DNA from 3 places in the Candidatus Symbiopectobacterium sp. NZEC127 genome. Region 2 is predicted to be linked to each of the others. Evidence: predicted binding sites of a transcription regulator. Region 2 holds the regulator's gene; each other region holds the start of a gene.

Region 1 (5,496 bases), on a different contig from region 2:
CGGTGCCGGAGCATCACCCTGACCGAAACGGTAAGAAACGCCAACGCTCATCAGCAGGTTATCAGGACGTGCACCAACGGTGCCAGCATCGCCAATGTTGTTGGTCCACTGGTAGTCAACGCGCGCAGCCCAGTCACGATCGAAAGCATATTCGATACCAACAGCAGCCAGTGGGGATACGCCAGTGTCGCTGTCGCTCAACTGATTAGCACCATTTTTGCCGTTTGCGTCAACACGCCATACCATGCCGCCCAGACGAGTATAGACGTCCAGATCTTGCATTACCGGGTAGCTTAATTTCGCGGCCAACTGAACGCCCTGAGCTTTGAAAGCGGCACTGTCAGTTGCATTGTTCTGGGAGCCTGAATATTTCAAACGGCCCAGCCAGTCATAACCTAATTCAAAGCCCAGATATTGGTTTGCCTGATAGCCGACGAATGCGCCTGCGCCCAGTTTACTTTTGATCGGGTTGTTGTTGATACCGTCGAAACCATTACCGTAGAAGCCGGTGTCGTGGAACTGGGAAACACCCAGTTTGCCGCCAACGTACCAGGTTTCTTCTTTGGGGGCTGCTTGTGCTACTGTAGCAAAGCCAGCCAGTGCCACTGCAATTGCGATAGCTGTTTTTTTCATTTTACGCCTCATTATCATCCAAACCGGCAATCAGCATTAATGCCAATAGGCCTTTGGTTAAATCCTTGACTGAAGCCACTGCTCTTTATTTATAGCTTGCTGCCAGACAACTGACATTATGCAAAGAGCAACTCCAGCGGGTTAAAGTCTACAACGTGATACGAAAGTTACAAGTACGATATGATCTGCCTTGTAGAAAAAACAGCGTTTCATACATACTTCCTAACAAATAATAGTTTATTTTGGCGAATCGCAACGTTTATCCGTAATGGTTGACACGCATCACACCTGCATATCCGTGATTTTTACGTCAAACAAACCAGGATGACGATACGCAGATGAGAAAACTCTTAATTTACTTAATGGTACAGCGTCGAATGAATTTTTAGGCGAGAAAATAGTCCATCCTCTTCTCCACTTATGCACTGTGGTCTCATGATAAATCCGTAGGCGTTTCCTTTTTGGGCCGCTTGCCTTAAACGCATACGCTCTTCTTCCGTCAAATTATGCTCAAGCCAGCATAAAACAACGCTGTAATTTCCCGTTAGCAGTGCTTTTTCCATTGCATCCACGGTTTCATTGGGGTTGAGGTGATAAGGTTGGATCACTTTATCAAGGGGCAAACCCGATTGCTGTAACCAGTGGCGGCTGATTTTTTGTTGTGGGGCCAGCCATAACAGCCAGCGCGATTGCGCCGCTAATTGTTGCAAAAGTGGAAGTAGCAGGAGCGTTGTCATCGGGTGCTCAACGCTGTAGTCGATTTCGCTGATGATACCGCTGCCGTATCCTGTAACAGCGTGCTGTGGCAACGGGGCGCTGTGCAGTGAGGCCGGCTGATGACGTTCTGAACGAATAGAGTGCGCACGCATGATGGGTTTCATCCTTAGTGTTACTGTATGTCTATACAGTATATCGGCTGTGGATGAAAATCAACCCGCTTTTTTTGGAAGCGCTTCGCATAATTGGCATGGCGGTGGGGGGAGATCACATTTTGTGTTTGAAGCCTTACCAACCTTGTGATTAATTACTTTAACACGTTAAGAACACATATACAGACAGAGGATTGATTTTCAATACTAAAGGGTGTTGTATGAATCAGTTATGCAAAAAAAGGATTTTGCAATCAAAAGTTTCTTTCTCCTCGTTGGGAGAAATTACCACCCGTTCTCAATTCGGCGGTTATAGCATCGCAGCAAATAAAACGATCTTTGGCCTTATCTCCAACGGAGAGCTTTATTTACGCGCGAGCAAGCGTTGTGAGCCACATTTCCTTGCACTGAATATGCCGCATCTGGTTTATACCAAACGCGGCATGCCCGTGCCGTTGAGTTACTATTTGGTGGGGGAGGTCTTATGGGAGGATCCGACTCAACTGCTGCAACTGGCCAAGATGTCGCTTGAGGGCGCAGAGCAGGATAAATCGGAACGTGAGCATTGCACACGGTTAAAAGATTTGCCCAATCTGAATCACGATCTCGAGCGGATGCTATGGAAGGCGGGAATCAGAAATGCTGACGAGCTGCAACAACACGGTGCAAAGGAGAGCTACTTGAAGTTAAAAGCTGTCAGTAAACATGCCAGTGTGAATATTTTACTGGCGTTGGCGGGCGCGATTTGCAGAACGCACCAAGCCGCGTTGCCTAAAGGGGTAAGAAACGAGCTGATTGAATGGTATAAACACCATTCTGCGCCGTTGCCTAAAACCTGAAACGTCATCTCGCGCGGTATCTTTAGAGGCAATGATGCCGCGCTACATGGCTTTTACGCTTTTGAGTCTTCTCTGCACCGATTTTGACGGTGCGTACTTTACCGAATAGCCCCTTTCAACTGGGTCAGTTCCGGCAAGACATCGATGATCAGACCGATTTGCTGCAACACCAGTTGTTCCTTGCTGTCTGGATCGGGTGCCAACTGTTGTACCTGTTGCTGACGCGTCAATAATCCTTCTCGCTGCGCTTGTACGTCAATGTCAGGATGATGCAGGGCTGCATCAATGTAGCAGATGGCATCATCCAACAGTTGCAGCGTCTGCGGCATCACCATCTTTTCTCGGTGGGCACCGAGCGTTGAAATATAGCTTAACAGCGTATGGTTGAGGCACATAAAGCGAAACGCATCATCGAGCGTATTTCTGATGGCATGGGGTTCAGAAGACATATTAGCGACGACAGAGGCCAGCTCTGCGTCGCCGTTGTGCGCATCGCGGCGCGCGATACGATAACGCAAGCTGTTGCTTTTCCCTTGATGATACTGTTCAAGAATGGCATCCAGATAACGGCAGTTGGCGTTGATGGTTTTATCTATTACCGCAGGTAAACCGCGAAAACGCCAGTCCGGCCAGATAAAACTGACAGCCGCCCAGGCAATGGCACATCCAATCAGCGTATCCAGAATGCGCGGCCCTGCCACTTCGAAACCCTCACCCAGCAAGTTAAAGCAGAGCAGCACCAATAGGGTAATAAACAGGGTGGCATGAGCATATTGTACGTTGCGAAAGGCAAAGAACAGCACGCCGCTGATAACAATCAACGTGAGTTGTCCTTCAAGAGAGGGGACAAAATAGAGTACCGGTATCCCAATCAGAATGCCCGCCAGCGTCCCGATGATACGCAGTGCCAAACGTCGCCGCGTTGCATTGTAGTTTGGCTGACACACAAACAGGCTGGTGAGCAGAATCCAGTAGCCGTGCTGCATGTGTGTCAATTGAATCAGCGCATACCCCCCGCACAGCAGGGCAGACATACGGATCGCGTGGCGAAACAGTGCTGAGCGCGGGGTAAGATGGCGACCGATGCGCAGTCGAATATCGCTCCAGCCGGTCAGCCCATCATCCGCCAGACTTTCTTCCATCTGTTGCTGCGATTCCAGCCATTGCTCTGATTCGATATTCATTAACTGAGCATCAATGGCGCGCAGGTTATTCAGCAGATGACGTAATGCTTTTCCTTGGGCTGTATTTGCGCCATCTTGCGTAAAAAAAGCATGAAGTGCGGCATCCAGATAAACAAACGCCCGCTCGATACGGCCATCGTGCTGATATTTTTGCTGCAACAGAATGGATTGCGCCAATTGGCGACAGGCGCGTGCCTGCATCGTTAGTAACCGTTGAAACCGAAATAGAATATCGCTGTGGCGAAAGGTTTCACGTAACTGTGCGTACTGCACGTGCGAGGAACTGGCGCGTTCGTGAATATCTTGTGCAGCAAAATAATAGTGCAGCGTTCGGCGGGTTCCGCGCTGGCCGCGATCCCCGCGCAACCGGGTTAACAAAGAGGCTTTGGCCTGATTGAGGGTTGCCACCACATCGCTGTTGACCAGCGCCACATCGATCAAGGGGTTATCTGTCGAATCATCAATATCGGGATCAAACAGTGCCGCTTTGGCATCCAGATAGTGGGAAAGTTGCTCAAAGCACCTCGCCAGACTGTCCTGCAAGGGACGAATGGGGAAGATAACATGCCCCATCAACGTCAGCAGGTTGTACCACAAGGCACCTGCGAGCAGTAAAAGCGGCTGTTGATACCAATTGTCATACAGGGACACGCCAAGCATGGTGTAAATGGCAATCAGCAGAGCGCCGAAAGCAATAGTGGCGTAGCGTTGGCCCAATGCACCAAGCAGAATAAAACCTACAGTAGAAAAGGCCAGTCCGACGCCAAATAACCACGGGTAAGGAAAAAGCAGTTCTATCGATACCGACGCGATAAAGAAACAGAGCAGCGTAATAAACAGATTGCGCAATCTGCCGGTTAGCCGATCGTCGAGGTCGGTCAGCGCAGCGGCAACCACCCCAAGCGTTAACGGAATGGTGGTGGTGGGTTGGTCCATCCACCAGGGCAGCAACGCAGCGCCAGCTAAGGCAATAAAGATACGCGCGTTGTATAACCAACCGCTGTTGTATAGGTAACGCCGAAATCCTGAGATGAAAGTCAACAACGCCTGTTCCTTACCGACGGTTAGCGATAGCGACGGCGTGCGTTTCTTTCGCGTATCGCCTGTGCTTCTTCAATAGAAACCACGCGACGGCCTACAGGCCACAGCGCGATGACCGCCAGTTTGAAGTTGGCGATCCCGACAGGAATACCGATAATCGTGAGGCATTGCGCAATACCGCTGACAATGTGCGATATACACAGCCACCATCCGAAAAGAATAAACCAGAAGACGTTGAGAACTGTCCCGCCCGCGCTCAATACAGCATTTTTACGCTCAGGTTCTACCTCATCGATGTGAACGGCCTCATTACCGTAAGGGAACAGCGATAGCTTGGTGATTTCCCAGCATGATCGGGTCAGTGGCAATGTGAAAATCAGAACGATGCTGATTAGCGTTGCAATAAACCATGCCAGCGTAGTGAAAAATCCGCCCAGCACAAAATTAAGAATGTTCAACACGGCTCGCATTGTTGCTCCATGATGTCAGGCGTAGCGAAGGTATCGCAAATAGGGTATCTAACATTACAAAATACAGATATCTCATGGCGTTGCTTCAGCACACATCGCGTATGATGTCATCAGAACGAATAGTACATCAAGCGCAGGGATATCTTAACGTGTTTTAACACTGGAGAAGGGGTCTGTGTCGCAGGTAAACTACCGAAAAGCCGTTTTTTTCATGGCGTAACGAAAATGGAACTGAAAGCAACCTCTTTAGGCAAACATCTGGCGCAACACCCCTACAATCGGGTGAAGCTGCTCAATGCGGGCGTTCAGGTGAGCGGTGAGAAACACGAGTATGTCATTCCCTTTAACCAACTGCTTGATATTCAATGCAAGCGTGGCCTGGTATGGGGGGAGTTGGAATTCGTGCTGCCGGACAACCAGGTTGTGCGGCTGCATGGCACCGAATGGCAGGAAACCCAGC
Region 2 (5,496 bases):
GATGGGCGTTCCGACTTTTCTGCTGCCGCTGACCATTCTGCTGGAGCTGGGCGGTGGCCTGGCGGTGCTGTTCGGTCTTCTGACTCGCACCGTAGCCCTTTTCACGGCAGGATTCACGCTGCTAACTGCCCTGCTGTTTCACACTAACTTTGCCGAAGGCGTAAATCAGTTGATGTTCCTGAAGAACCTGACCATCGCAGGCGGTTTTCTGCTGCTGGCAGTAACGGGTCCAGGCGCTTTCAGCATCGACCGTATTTTGAATAAAAAGTGGTAATACCGTAGTTTTATACCAAAGCAGTCTGATGCCAACACCAGGCATACCCTTTCGCACCAGCGGCGCAGTACTCTGCGCCCTGGTTTTTACATTGATGATGGAGGACCTATGGGACAACTGATCGATGGCGTATGGCACGATACCTGGTATGACACCAGCAAGACAGGCGGTCACTTCAAACGCACCACAGCGCAGTTTCGCCACTGGATAACCCCGGATGGCGCGCCGGGCGTTACGGGCGAAGGTGGCTTCGAGGCCCAAGCCAACCGCTACCACCTCTATGTTTCGCTCGCCTGCCCCTGGGCGCACCGCACCTTGCTGATGCGTCAGCTTAAAGGGTTGCAGGAACACATCGGTGTGTCCGTGGTGCATCCGCTGATGTTGGATCATGGCTGGACTTTCGGCATCGATTTTCCTGACACCACCGGCGACTCACTCTATCAGCACGAATTTCTCTATCAGCTCTACCTGCATGCCGATACCGATTACAGCGGACGCGTTACCGTTCCCGTACTGTGGGACAAAGCGAGCCACACCATCGTCAGCAACGAATCCGCTGATATTATCCGCATGTTCAATTCGGCGTTTGATGGCATTGGCGCAACGCCCGGCGATTACTACCCGGAGGCGCTGCGTACGCAAATTGATGCGTTAAACGAATGGATTTACCCCACCATCAATAACGGCGTGTACAAAGCGGGATTTGCGACCTCGCAAAGCGCCTATGATGAAGCGGTCAATGGCGTATTCGAGGCATTAGATTCGTTGGAAGTCCGTCTGGCGCAACAGCGTTACCTGACAGGCAACGCATTGACTGAAGCCGATATTCGGCTGTGGACCACGTTACTGCGCTTTGATCCGGTCTACCATACTCATTTCAAGTGTGACAAACGTCGGCTGGCAGACTACCCGAATCTGTTTGGGTTCCTGCGCGATACTTACCAAATTCCTGGCATTGCGGATACCGTGAACATCCCACATATCCGCCATCACTACTATCGCAGCCACGGTACCATCAATCCGCACGGCATTATTTCCATCGGGCCAGAAAACGACCTGAGCGCGCCGCACGGGCGCGACAGATTTAATGAGCGGACGGTTTAATCAGCAAACGATCGTCGCGAGCAGCACATCACGCCTGGTTCAGCGCTTTGGGCAATTCGCGCAAGAACCAGGATTTTGCCTCGCCCATGCTGTCACGACGCCAGGCCATGATAATCTGGCTCTCCATGGAATATTCCGGGCTGACAACCCGCAAGCGCCCTTCGGCAATATCCCTGGCGACCATCGGGTAAGGCATGGTGGCAACGCCCAATCCCGCCAACAGCGCGCGGCGTTTATCATCAATAGAACTCACCGTTAAACGCTGCTGCTTATCCAACAGTTGCACGGTCAATACCGGGCGTTCACGCGCGGTATCCGCCACTGCAATCCCGCGATATTTAATACGAGTCACATCCGACAGGGGCTCAGGCTCCTGATGAATAGGGTGGTCCGGGCTGGCAACGTAAACGTTGTTCATGGTGTATAGCTTGCGCGTATTCACTTCGGAAGAGGCGCGAAAGTGCATATCAGGGGCAATCACGATATCGGCCCGCCCCTGCTCCAAACGCTCCCAGGCACCGGCCAGCACCTCGGTCAGCAATGACACTTGGGTATTAGCCTTCAGCGCCAGCTTATCCAGCAGGGGAAACAACTTCTCGGTAGGGATCAGCGCTTCAACGACAATGGTGATATGGGTTTCCCAGCCGCGTGCCAGCGCTTCCGCATCGGTGGTGAGTTTATCCGCCGCTTCGAGCAGGATTCTTCCCCGTTCGAGCAACATCCGGCCCACGTTGGTAAATTTAGTGCGGTGACCTGAGCGATCAAAAAGCACGACGTCGAGCTCTTCTTCCAGCTTCTGCATGGTATAGCTCAGCGCCGACGGCACGCGCCCCAGCTCATCAGCCGCCGCCGCAAAGCTGCCACGGCGATCGATGGCGTCCATCACTCGCAGCGCTTCCAGCGTTAATGCCCGATCTTTTGCCATTTATTCACTCATTCAGGAATTTTGAATATACCCACCAGATTAACTAGCTAACAATCCAACGTCCACACAATTACTATCTGTTTAGTATAATTTTTGAGGTGCAGAACCATGATCACATGCAGAACAGCGGAACAGTGCGGTCAAGCTGACTACGGCTGGCTGCAAGCGCGCTACACCTTCTCCTTCGGCCATTATTTCGATCCTGAACTGTTAGGCTTTGCCTCACTGCGCGTGTTGAACCAGGAAGTCCTCAAGCCAGGCGCGGCATTTCAGCCACGTACCTACCCGCAGGTCGATATTTTAAATATTCTGTTGCAAGGTGAAGCGGAATATCGCGACAGCAACGGCGGGCATATCCGCGCAAAAGCGGGTGACGTCTTGTTATTGGCGGCACAGCCAGCGGTAAGCTACAGCGAGCACAGCATCAGCGATGAAACGCCGTTGACGCGTTTGCAACTGTGGTTCAATGCCTGCCCGTCACGGGAAAACAGCGCGTTGCAACGGCTTGCACTGTGCAATGCAAAGGTCAAACTGCTCGCCTCACCGGAAGGTGAAAACGGCAGCCTGCAACTTCGCCAGCAGGTTTGGGTACATCATCTGCAACTCGATGAGGGTGAACAGCACACCTTTACGCTCAACGGCAACCGCGCCTACTTTCAGGTGATTCACGGTGCGATGGAAGCCATGACGCCGCAAGAGAACGCAACGGTATTACAGTGTGGAGACGGCGCCTTCATTCAGCAGGAAAAACAGCTGACTATCCGCGCCAAAGCCCCGTTGCGCGCGCTGCTGATCGATTTGGTTGCCTGAGTCGCTTTCTCGGCGCTTTGATGGATTATCACAGCGCACCCCGCGCCTTACATGGTAAGATGGAGGACGTGTTCATCATCATGCGGTAGGATCAGGCCAATGGATTCAAGCGACCAAGACAAACTCCTTGCCCAGGCGGAAAGCATTTGCCAGCAGCGCAATGTACGCCTTACGCCACAGCGACTCGAAGTGCTTCGGCTGATGGCACAGCAACACGGCGCGATCAGTGCTTACGATCTGTTGGATCTGCTGCGCGCCTCAGAACCACAAGCAAAACCCCCTACCGTATACCGCGCACTGGATTTTCTGCTGGAGCAAGGGTTTATCCATCGTGTGGAATCGACCAACAGCTATGTCATGTGTCACCACATTGAAGAGCATAGCCATACTTCAGCGCTGTTTATTTGCGATCGTTGCGGGCAAGTTACGGAACGCCAGACGGAAGGCATTGAAGCCATTCTTCAGCAGTTGGCACAAAGCGCCAATTTCACGCTGCGTCACAGCGTGGTCGAGGCACACGGCCTGTGCGAAGCCTGTCAGGAAGTGGCTGATTGTCGTGAACACGGGCACTGTCACCATGACCATACGGTGCCCATCAAGAGTGCGAAACCCGGACGTTGATCTGAAAGGCTGATACATCACCGACAAGGCTTTCCCTGAAAGAAACGCCCTGTCGGCTAACGGCGTTTAGCTCCACTCACCGTTGCGGATAACACCGACGGCCAGTCCTTCAATGCTGAAGCTCTGCTCACGCAAATCAACCACGATGGGAGAAAATGCGTCATTCTCCGCCAGAAGTTGTACGGTGTTACCTTGACGTTTCAAGCGCTTAACCGTCACTTCATCTTCAATGCGCGCCACCACTACCTGGCCGTTACGCACCTCTTGGGTTTTATGCACGGCCAGCAAATCACCGTCTAATATACCGATGTCTTTCATAGACATACCGCTGACGCGCAGCAAAAAGTCGGCGTGCGGTTTGAACATGGCCGGATCGACCTGATAGTGACACTCGATGTGCTCTTGCGCCAGCAGCGGCTCACCCGCGGCGACACGGCCAATCAGCGGCAGTCCAACATTTTCTTCTTCCATCAACAGGCGGATCCCGCGTGATGCGCCGGAGACGATTTCAATCACGCCTTTGCGCGCCAGCGCCTTCAGATGCTCTTCCGCTGCGTTCGGTGAGCGGAAACCCAGTCGCTGGGCGATTTCGGCACGCGTTGGCGGCATGCCGGACTGCGCAATATGATCGCGAATCAGATCATAGACCTGCTGCTGTCTGGTTGTTAATGCTTTCATCCCGCCCCCTGGTTGTTTATACAGTTTATCTGTGAGTATATACAGGTCATCGCGGCTTGGGAATGACAGAGAGGCAAATACCCGTGTTTTTATGAGCGTTGCCCCAAAATCATGCTGAAATCACCCCAGGATGAGGGGCCAGAGAATGCTGACCCAGACAATGCCGGCAAACACCAAGGCCACAAACACGGCCGCCGATCCGATATCCTTGGCGCGCCCGGACAGTTCGTGATGCTCGGTTCCCACGCGATCGACAACCGCCTCAATGGCGCTGTTGACCAGTTCCATCAGCACCACTACCACTACCACGCCAATCAGCAATAGCCGCTCCAGCAGTGCTACGGGCAGCCAACACGCGACCAGCACCGCTACGACCAGCAGCATCAGTTCTTGTCGAAATGCAGCTTCGTGCTGCCATGCCTGTTTCAGCCCTTTGAGGGAGTACCCGGTTGCCTTGATAATCCGAGTTACCCCGGTAGCCTTATTCATGTTTTTTCACCCGTTTATCAGAGATTTTTTGCAATTTTCCCGTAACACCGTTGTCTCACACCACAGATCTCCCTTGTACTTTCTGGTATCCTTGCGGCGCATTGCTACTCAAGAGGCTTCTGGTTGTTATGTCCGGCTGGCGTAAAATTTACTATAAATTACTGAATTTCCCACTCAAATTGTTAGTGAAAAGCAAGATAATTCCTAACGATCCCGTGGCGGAGTTAGGGCTAGATCCTTCTCGCCCCATTCTTTATGTGCTGCCTTATAACTCACAGGCGGATTTACTGACGCTGCGCGCAAAATGCCAAGCGTTAGAACTGCCGGATCCGCTGGAACCCACGGAAATTGACGGTGTGTCGCTGCCCAGCCACGTATTTATTAACGATGGCCCACGCGTATTCCGCTATTACACGCCGAAGCAGGAATCCGTCAAACTGTTCCACGATTATCTGGATCTGCACCGCAACAATCCCTATCTCGATGTGCAGATGGTGCCCGTTTCTGTCATGTTTGGCCGCTCTCCGGGCCGTGAAGGACAGCACGGTGCCACGCCGCATCTGCGTCTGCTCAACGGGATTGAGAAATTTTTCGC
Region 3 (5,496 bases), on a different contig from region 2:
CATCGCCCAGGGCTGCTGAATGCCTTGTCCGGCGAACCATATCGCCCCTTTTCCTGAGGTATTTACCTGATCAATAACCTGCATAAGCGTCGCGCTATTGGCTTGCGGTTGGTTGGTGTCGAACAAATTAAGCTGGGCCGTGCCCTGGCTGTAAAAATCGCTCAGCATGACACCGGCTTTCATGTAACGGTGTCCGTTGGTCCAGATGCGATCGAGCGCCTGAGTAGCCACACGGATAATGTCGCGCGTGTCGCTGGTGGGAATACTCACTCTGCCGGAGGCCTGATTACCATAGAAGACTTCACCATCGGCATGTGGGCTGGTGCGCAAAAACACGCTCACCTGACAGCAATATTGCTGCTCCTGCCGTAGCTTTTCGGCGGCGCGCTCGGCGTAGGCGCAGATAGCCTCATGCATATCGACATAATCAGTGATGCGATAACCGAATGAACGGCTACAGACGATCTGCTGTTTTGTTGGTGCAAACTCATCCAGTCCGAGGCAGGGTTCGCCGCGCAATTCACGCACGGTGCGTTCCAGCACCACGTTAAAGTGTTTGCGAATCAGCCAGGTTGGGCTTTCCGCCAGGTTTAGCGCGGTTTCTATGCCCATCAGATTGAGTTTTTTGCTGATACGCCGACCCACGCCCCACACCTCGCTGACCGGCACCAGTGACAGCAGCTTGCGCTGTCGATCGGTATTCGACAAATCCACCACGCCGCCTGTTTTTTGCCACATCTTGGCGGCATGATTTGCCAGCTTGGCCAGCGTTTTGGTTTGTGCGATACCGACGCCGACCGGCAGCCCGATCTCTTTAAGCACTTTTTGCTGGATCTGCTGGCCTAACAGAGCAAGAGGCGTGGCGTTGCTGACGCCGGACAAATCCATAAAGGCTTCATCGATCGAATAGATTTCCAGCGTTGGCGCTAGCTCAAACAACGTGGCCATGACGCGGTTGCTCATGTCGGCATAGAGGGTGTAGTTCGAGCTGAACACGGCTATTTGCGCATCGGGAAACGCTTTTTTCATCATGAAATAGGGCGCTGCCATTTTTATCCCCAGCGCTTTGGCTTCTCGTGAGCGAGATATCACGCAACCGTCATTGTTGGACACCACCACCACCGGTTTTCCGCGCAGGTCCGGGCGAAACAGGGTTTCACAGGAGGTATAGAAGTTATTGACGTCGATAAGGGCAAACATGGTGTAAATCTCTGTATCTGTATTTATATACAGTACATTTGTGAGGGTGGGACGATCAAGCGGTATTGCATGTGCTGCCAGCAATGCATTGATAGGGCGGGATAACTATTTTTATTCGCCGCACGTGCAGGCAAATGACACACATGCTCCATGATAGCCTCGGTGAGCAAAATCGATTAGCATGTCGGTAAATTTTCGCCCTGTGCATTCACGGATACTGACGCGTTTACGGCCACGATGAGCAAACTGGATTACATAAAGCATTACCCATCAGAACTGATCGCGAGTGTCGATAGCTTGCTGCAATCTGGCAAGCTGGCTGCGGTGATTAAACAAAAGTACCCAGCGACGCATACGGTGACAAATGACAAGCAGCTCTACGAGTATGTCAATGGCATTAAAAACCGCTATCTGAAAAAGGAAAGCGCGCTTGCCAAAATTATGTATGACGGCGCGTTAAATCCGGTTAAAGGCACGCTCGGCACCAATACGTTTATCTCCAAAAATCATGGCGGGAAGTTAAAAGCCAAGAATGAGATCAAGATAGCAACCCTGTTCAGGAACGCGCCGGAAGCCTTTTTACGCATGATCGTGGTGCATGAACTGGCGCACCTGCGTGAGAAAGACCACAACAAAGCCTTTTATCAGCTCTGTTGTCACATGGAGCCGGACTACCATCAGTACGAGTTTGACATGCGTTTATGGTTGATCTGTAAAGAAGAAGGGCTGATTTAACCGAATGTGATGCGTCGAGCGCTAGACGCATTTTGATGTTTTCTCCCGCTAGCGCATGGCTTTTACCGTAAAAGTAACCACGCCGAAGATCTCAAGCGCTTCCTCATGCTGAAAGTGTATCGGTGAATAGCGCGTGTTATGCGGCACCAATTGCAGAAAAGGGCGGGTGCGCAACTCCTTAACGGTAAATTCGCCGTCCACGGCGGCCACCACGATATCACCGTGCTGTGCCGTCAATGCCCGATCAACCACCAGTAAGTCGCCGTTGCCAATGCCGGCATCAATCATCGAATCACCGCTGACACGGATAAAGTAAGTGGCATTGGGGTGCTTGATCACCAGTTGATTGATATCGAGCCGATCCTCCACGTAGTCCTGCGCTGGGCTGGGGAAACCACAGGGGACGTGTTCGATAAAAAAGGGCAACGAAGCGGTATTGACGCTGAGGCGTGGGAGCAGTGCGGGAGTGGATAACGGCATGATGATTTTCTCTATATATGTATATAAATACAGTATATGTGCGATGCTCATCGATCAAGCGGTTTTCTGATAGTTTCCAGTAATAGCCTGATATGCTGAATGATTTAAAGGCGAGATTAGTATGGTGACGCGTTCTCCGTCGGATGCACTCACAACATTAGCAAGAAACGCTTTTCTACCGTAGTTATCGATGACGGTTTGTAGGCATAGTGATTGATGTCAACGGGTTATTGGTGCAATGCAGGGCATTGAAAACTGGAGGATGAATTTTGTTGCTGCTAATCTTTGTCCATGAACGTGTCTTTTAGTGGACACCTTACCAGCCGTAATCGTCCGCTGAACATGGATTGTCGGCGTAGTACGTTTAGGAAAAACGGTGATACGCGTGACGCGTCTTGTCTGGTATCTTATCTACCACAATGCCTTTCCCTGATGGTGGGTATATTGAAACACCTATTTTTCTTCTAAGAGTCTGAGTCTTATGCTGTCTACATTGATTTACCGAAGCCGTGCAAGCCGAATCTTTGATCTATCGCTGCTCGATAAGCTAGTGGCGCAGTCTCAGGCGCGTAATGTGACGCTGCAACTGACCGGTATTCTGATCTTTGATGGCAGCCATTTTCTTCAGGTTTTGGAAGGTGAACCCGACATCGTGAATCAGCTATATGACGCTATCTGCGACGATCCTCGCCATGACAGCGTGGTTGAGTTGATGCGTGATTATGCGGCGAAGCGCCGTTTTATCAATATGGGCATGGCACTGTTTGATTTACGCCATGATAAACCCGGTGCCGTGCTGCGTGCGGTGATAAAAACCGGCGCGCTGCGCTATAACCTGGCGAGTGATGACCGGATTTATAAATTTATTCGTACCTTTGTGGAAGGGCGCTGGAAGAAACAGCTGGCCTACAGCAGCGAGCCTGAGTCGTGGGGCTTCTTATCAGAAGCGCCGCCCTTTGCTTCACCACCAGAATCGTCGTTTTTGGGGCAACCTTGCCAGTTCGCGTTGCAACCGATCGTTGAGCCGCTGCGCGGACAAATCAGCTCGTTTGAAGCGCTGATTCGTGGTCCGAACGGTGAGTCGCCACAGGCTTTTTTTGCGTCGATCCCGCCTGACAAACTGCATGAAACCGATCTTTCGTCCAAAGCGTGGGCGCTGGCGTTGGCGAAAAATATCAATATTGGTAGCCATAAAATTTCTATTAACCTGCTGCCAATGTCGCTGGTCAAGGTGCCGAATGCCGTTGATATTTTACTGGAGCAGATTGCCCGCAATGGCTTGGTGCCTGAACAGGTCATCGTTGAAGTGACGGAGGATGAAGTCATTTCCAGTTTTGACGCGTTCTCCTCCGCTATTCGGCAATTACGTTCGGCGGGGATCGGTCTGGCTATCGATGACTTTGGTGCCGGGTTTGCCGGACTATCGCTGCTCGCGAAGTTTCAGCCCGGAAAGGTCAAGATTGATCGCAGTATCGTAACGGATATCCAGGCTCATGGGCCCAAGCAGGCTATCGTCCAGGCGATAGTTAAATGTTGCGCGGAGTTGGAGATCAGTGTCGTTGCGGAAGGGGTGGAAACGGTGGAAGAGTGGTGCTGGTTAGAAGCCGCGGGCATTCGGCGTTTTCAGGGATTCCTCTTTGCCAAACCCAAACTTAATGGCGCGCCCGCGATTTGCTGGCCACATCGGCGGGGCTGATTGCCGAGCAAAACGTTACAGGGCAACCAACCGACCCGCGTTTATCAACCGCGTTTTCCCAAAATATGTACTGGGGCACTTATGCCCGCAGCCTGTATTCCCAAGGCATTGATGTTTGTCGCTATAAGCTACGCTGGAGAAAAGCGTCAATATCATTCATTGCCTGACGGCGAGCCTCTGGTGTTGGATTAATCATCAGATGGTCGGCATAGCCGTTGAGTAATGCACTGAGTTGGCGGGTGACCTGCATCACATCGATATCCTTCGTGACATTCGCTGCAATAATGTCGCTCAATAACCGATCCCAGGCATGGGTCATTGCTAACGCCAATTCGGCATAACGCGCTTCACGAATAGCTTTGCGCCACAATGCGCTATAAAGCTGCCAGATAGCATCGGTAGTTTCGGGTAAATATCCGGTAATAAACGCGCGCAGCTGTTGCTCGGGCGGCGCTGCCTGCACGGTTTGGGTGAAATTATCTAAATCGGTCAGCATAAAACGCGAATAAGCGTCGAGACACAGTGTCTGCCAGTCCGAAAAATAGTGGTAAATATGGCTGCGTGAGAGATTCAATGCTTCTGTTAACTCGCGCGTAGTGACATTTTCACTGCCCTTTTCGATAAAAAGGGCAATAGCGGTATCCAGAATTTTTTCCCGCAGTGTGGTGCGATCTTCTTTCATACTTTTGTCCGCATTGACTTTGAGCAATCGCTCAAATACACTTTGTTCGGTTTTGAGCAGGTGCTCAAAATTATCACTCACGAATGAATGACCATGCAAAACACATCTTACCATGTCAGCACTGCGCGCTCTCATAGCGCGATGGGCACACTGAAAAAACTGGCCGTCAGGCATAAGAAAAAGCTGTTTTTAACGCTCTTGCTGGTTGTGGCGGAGAACGTGGTCTATTTGCTCTATCCCTTACTGGCGGGGTTTGCCATCAATGCGATTATGAGCGGTCAGGCGGCGCAGGGGATTTTTTATGCCGTGCTGGTGCTATTTATGTGGGTGATCGGCGCCGCGCGGCGCAGTATCGATACGCGTACCTTTGCGCGTATTTATGCCGCGCTTGCTGTCCCGGTGATTTTGACGCAGCGCGAGGACGCGCAGAATAACTCTACCATTGCCGCCCGTGTGGCGCTGTCTCGGGAATTTGTCAGCTTTTTTGAAACGCATTTACCCCTGTTCATTACGTCATTGGCATCGATGTGCGGTGCCGTTGTCATGCTGCTGGCGATTGAGCGGACGGCTGGGTTTCTCTGCCTGGGGATACTGATTTTTTTCGCTTTTTTCCTGGCGGAGTACACGCGTCGCAATGAGGCGTTGTACCAACGGCTTAATAATCGGCTGGAAAAGGATATTACGATCGTCAGTAACGCCGGAG

What was found. Region 2 encodes LexA, which represses DNA repair genes until DNA is damaged. Its sites were predicted from a motif close to TNCTGTATGTACATACAGNA; they were not measured.
Region 1: the regulator LexA is predicted to act here: its motif matches at 1,524-1,543, upstream of sulA (SOS-induced cell division inhibitor SulA).
Region 3: the regulator LexA is predicted to act here: its motif matches at 2,431-2,450, upstream of umuD (translesion error-prone DNA polymerase V autoproteolytic subunit).

What each region holds. Positions count from the first base shown of each region.
Region 1 is NZ_JAGFPG010000001.1:1,466,187-1,471,682, reverse strand. It holds gene ompA (porin OmpA) at 1-633, opposite strand, end outside; gene sulA (SOS-induced cell division inhibitor SulA) at 993-1,502, opposite strand; gene J5069_RS06725 (TfoX/Sxy family DNA transformation protein) at 1,724-2,341, shown strand; gene yccS (YccS family putative transporter) at 2,440-4,569, opposite strand; gene J5069_RS06715 (YccF domain-containing protein) at 4,590-5,036, opposite strand; gene helD (DNA helicase IV) at 5,262-5,496, shown strand, end outside.
Region 2 is NZ_JAGFPG010000002.1:281,670-287,165, reverse strand. It holds gene J5069_RS11385 (DoxX family protein) at 1-274, shown strand, start outside; gene J5069_RS11380 (glutathione S-transferase family protein) at 383-1,378, shown strand; gene J5069_RS11375 (LysR family transcriptional regulator) at 1,407-2,303, opposite strand; gene J5069_RS11370 (pirin family protein) at 2,412-3,113, shown strand; gene zur (zinc uptake transcriptional repressor Zur) at 3,213-3,734, shown strand; gene lexA (transcriptional repressor LexA) at 3,801-4,412, opposite strand; gene J5069_RS11355 (diacylglycerol kinase) at 4,533-4,901, opposite strand; gene plsB (glycerol-3-phosphate 1-O-acyltransferase PlsB) at 5,030-5,496, shown strand, end outside.
Region 3 is NZ_JAGFPG010000001.1:1,293,990-1,299,485, reverse strand. It holds gene umuC (translesion error-prone DNA polymerase V subunit UmuC) at 1-1,200, opposite strand, end outside; gene J5069_RS05850 (YgjP-like metallopeptidase domain-containing protein) at 1,438-1,935, shown strand; gene umuD (translesion error-prone DNA polymerase V autoproteolytic subunit) at 1,984-2,415, opposite strand; gene J5069_RS05840 (diguanylate phosphodiesterase) at 2,897-4,111, shown strand; gene J5069_RS05835 (TetR/AcrR family transcriptional regulator) at 4,233-4,793, opposite strand; gene J5069_RS05830 (ABC transporter six-transmembrane domain-containing protein) at 4,887-5,496, shown strand, end outside.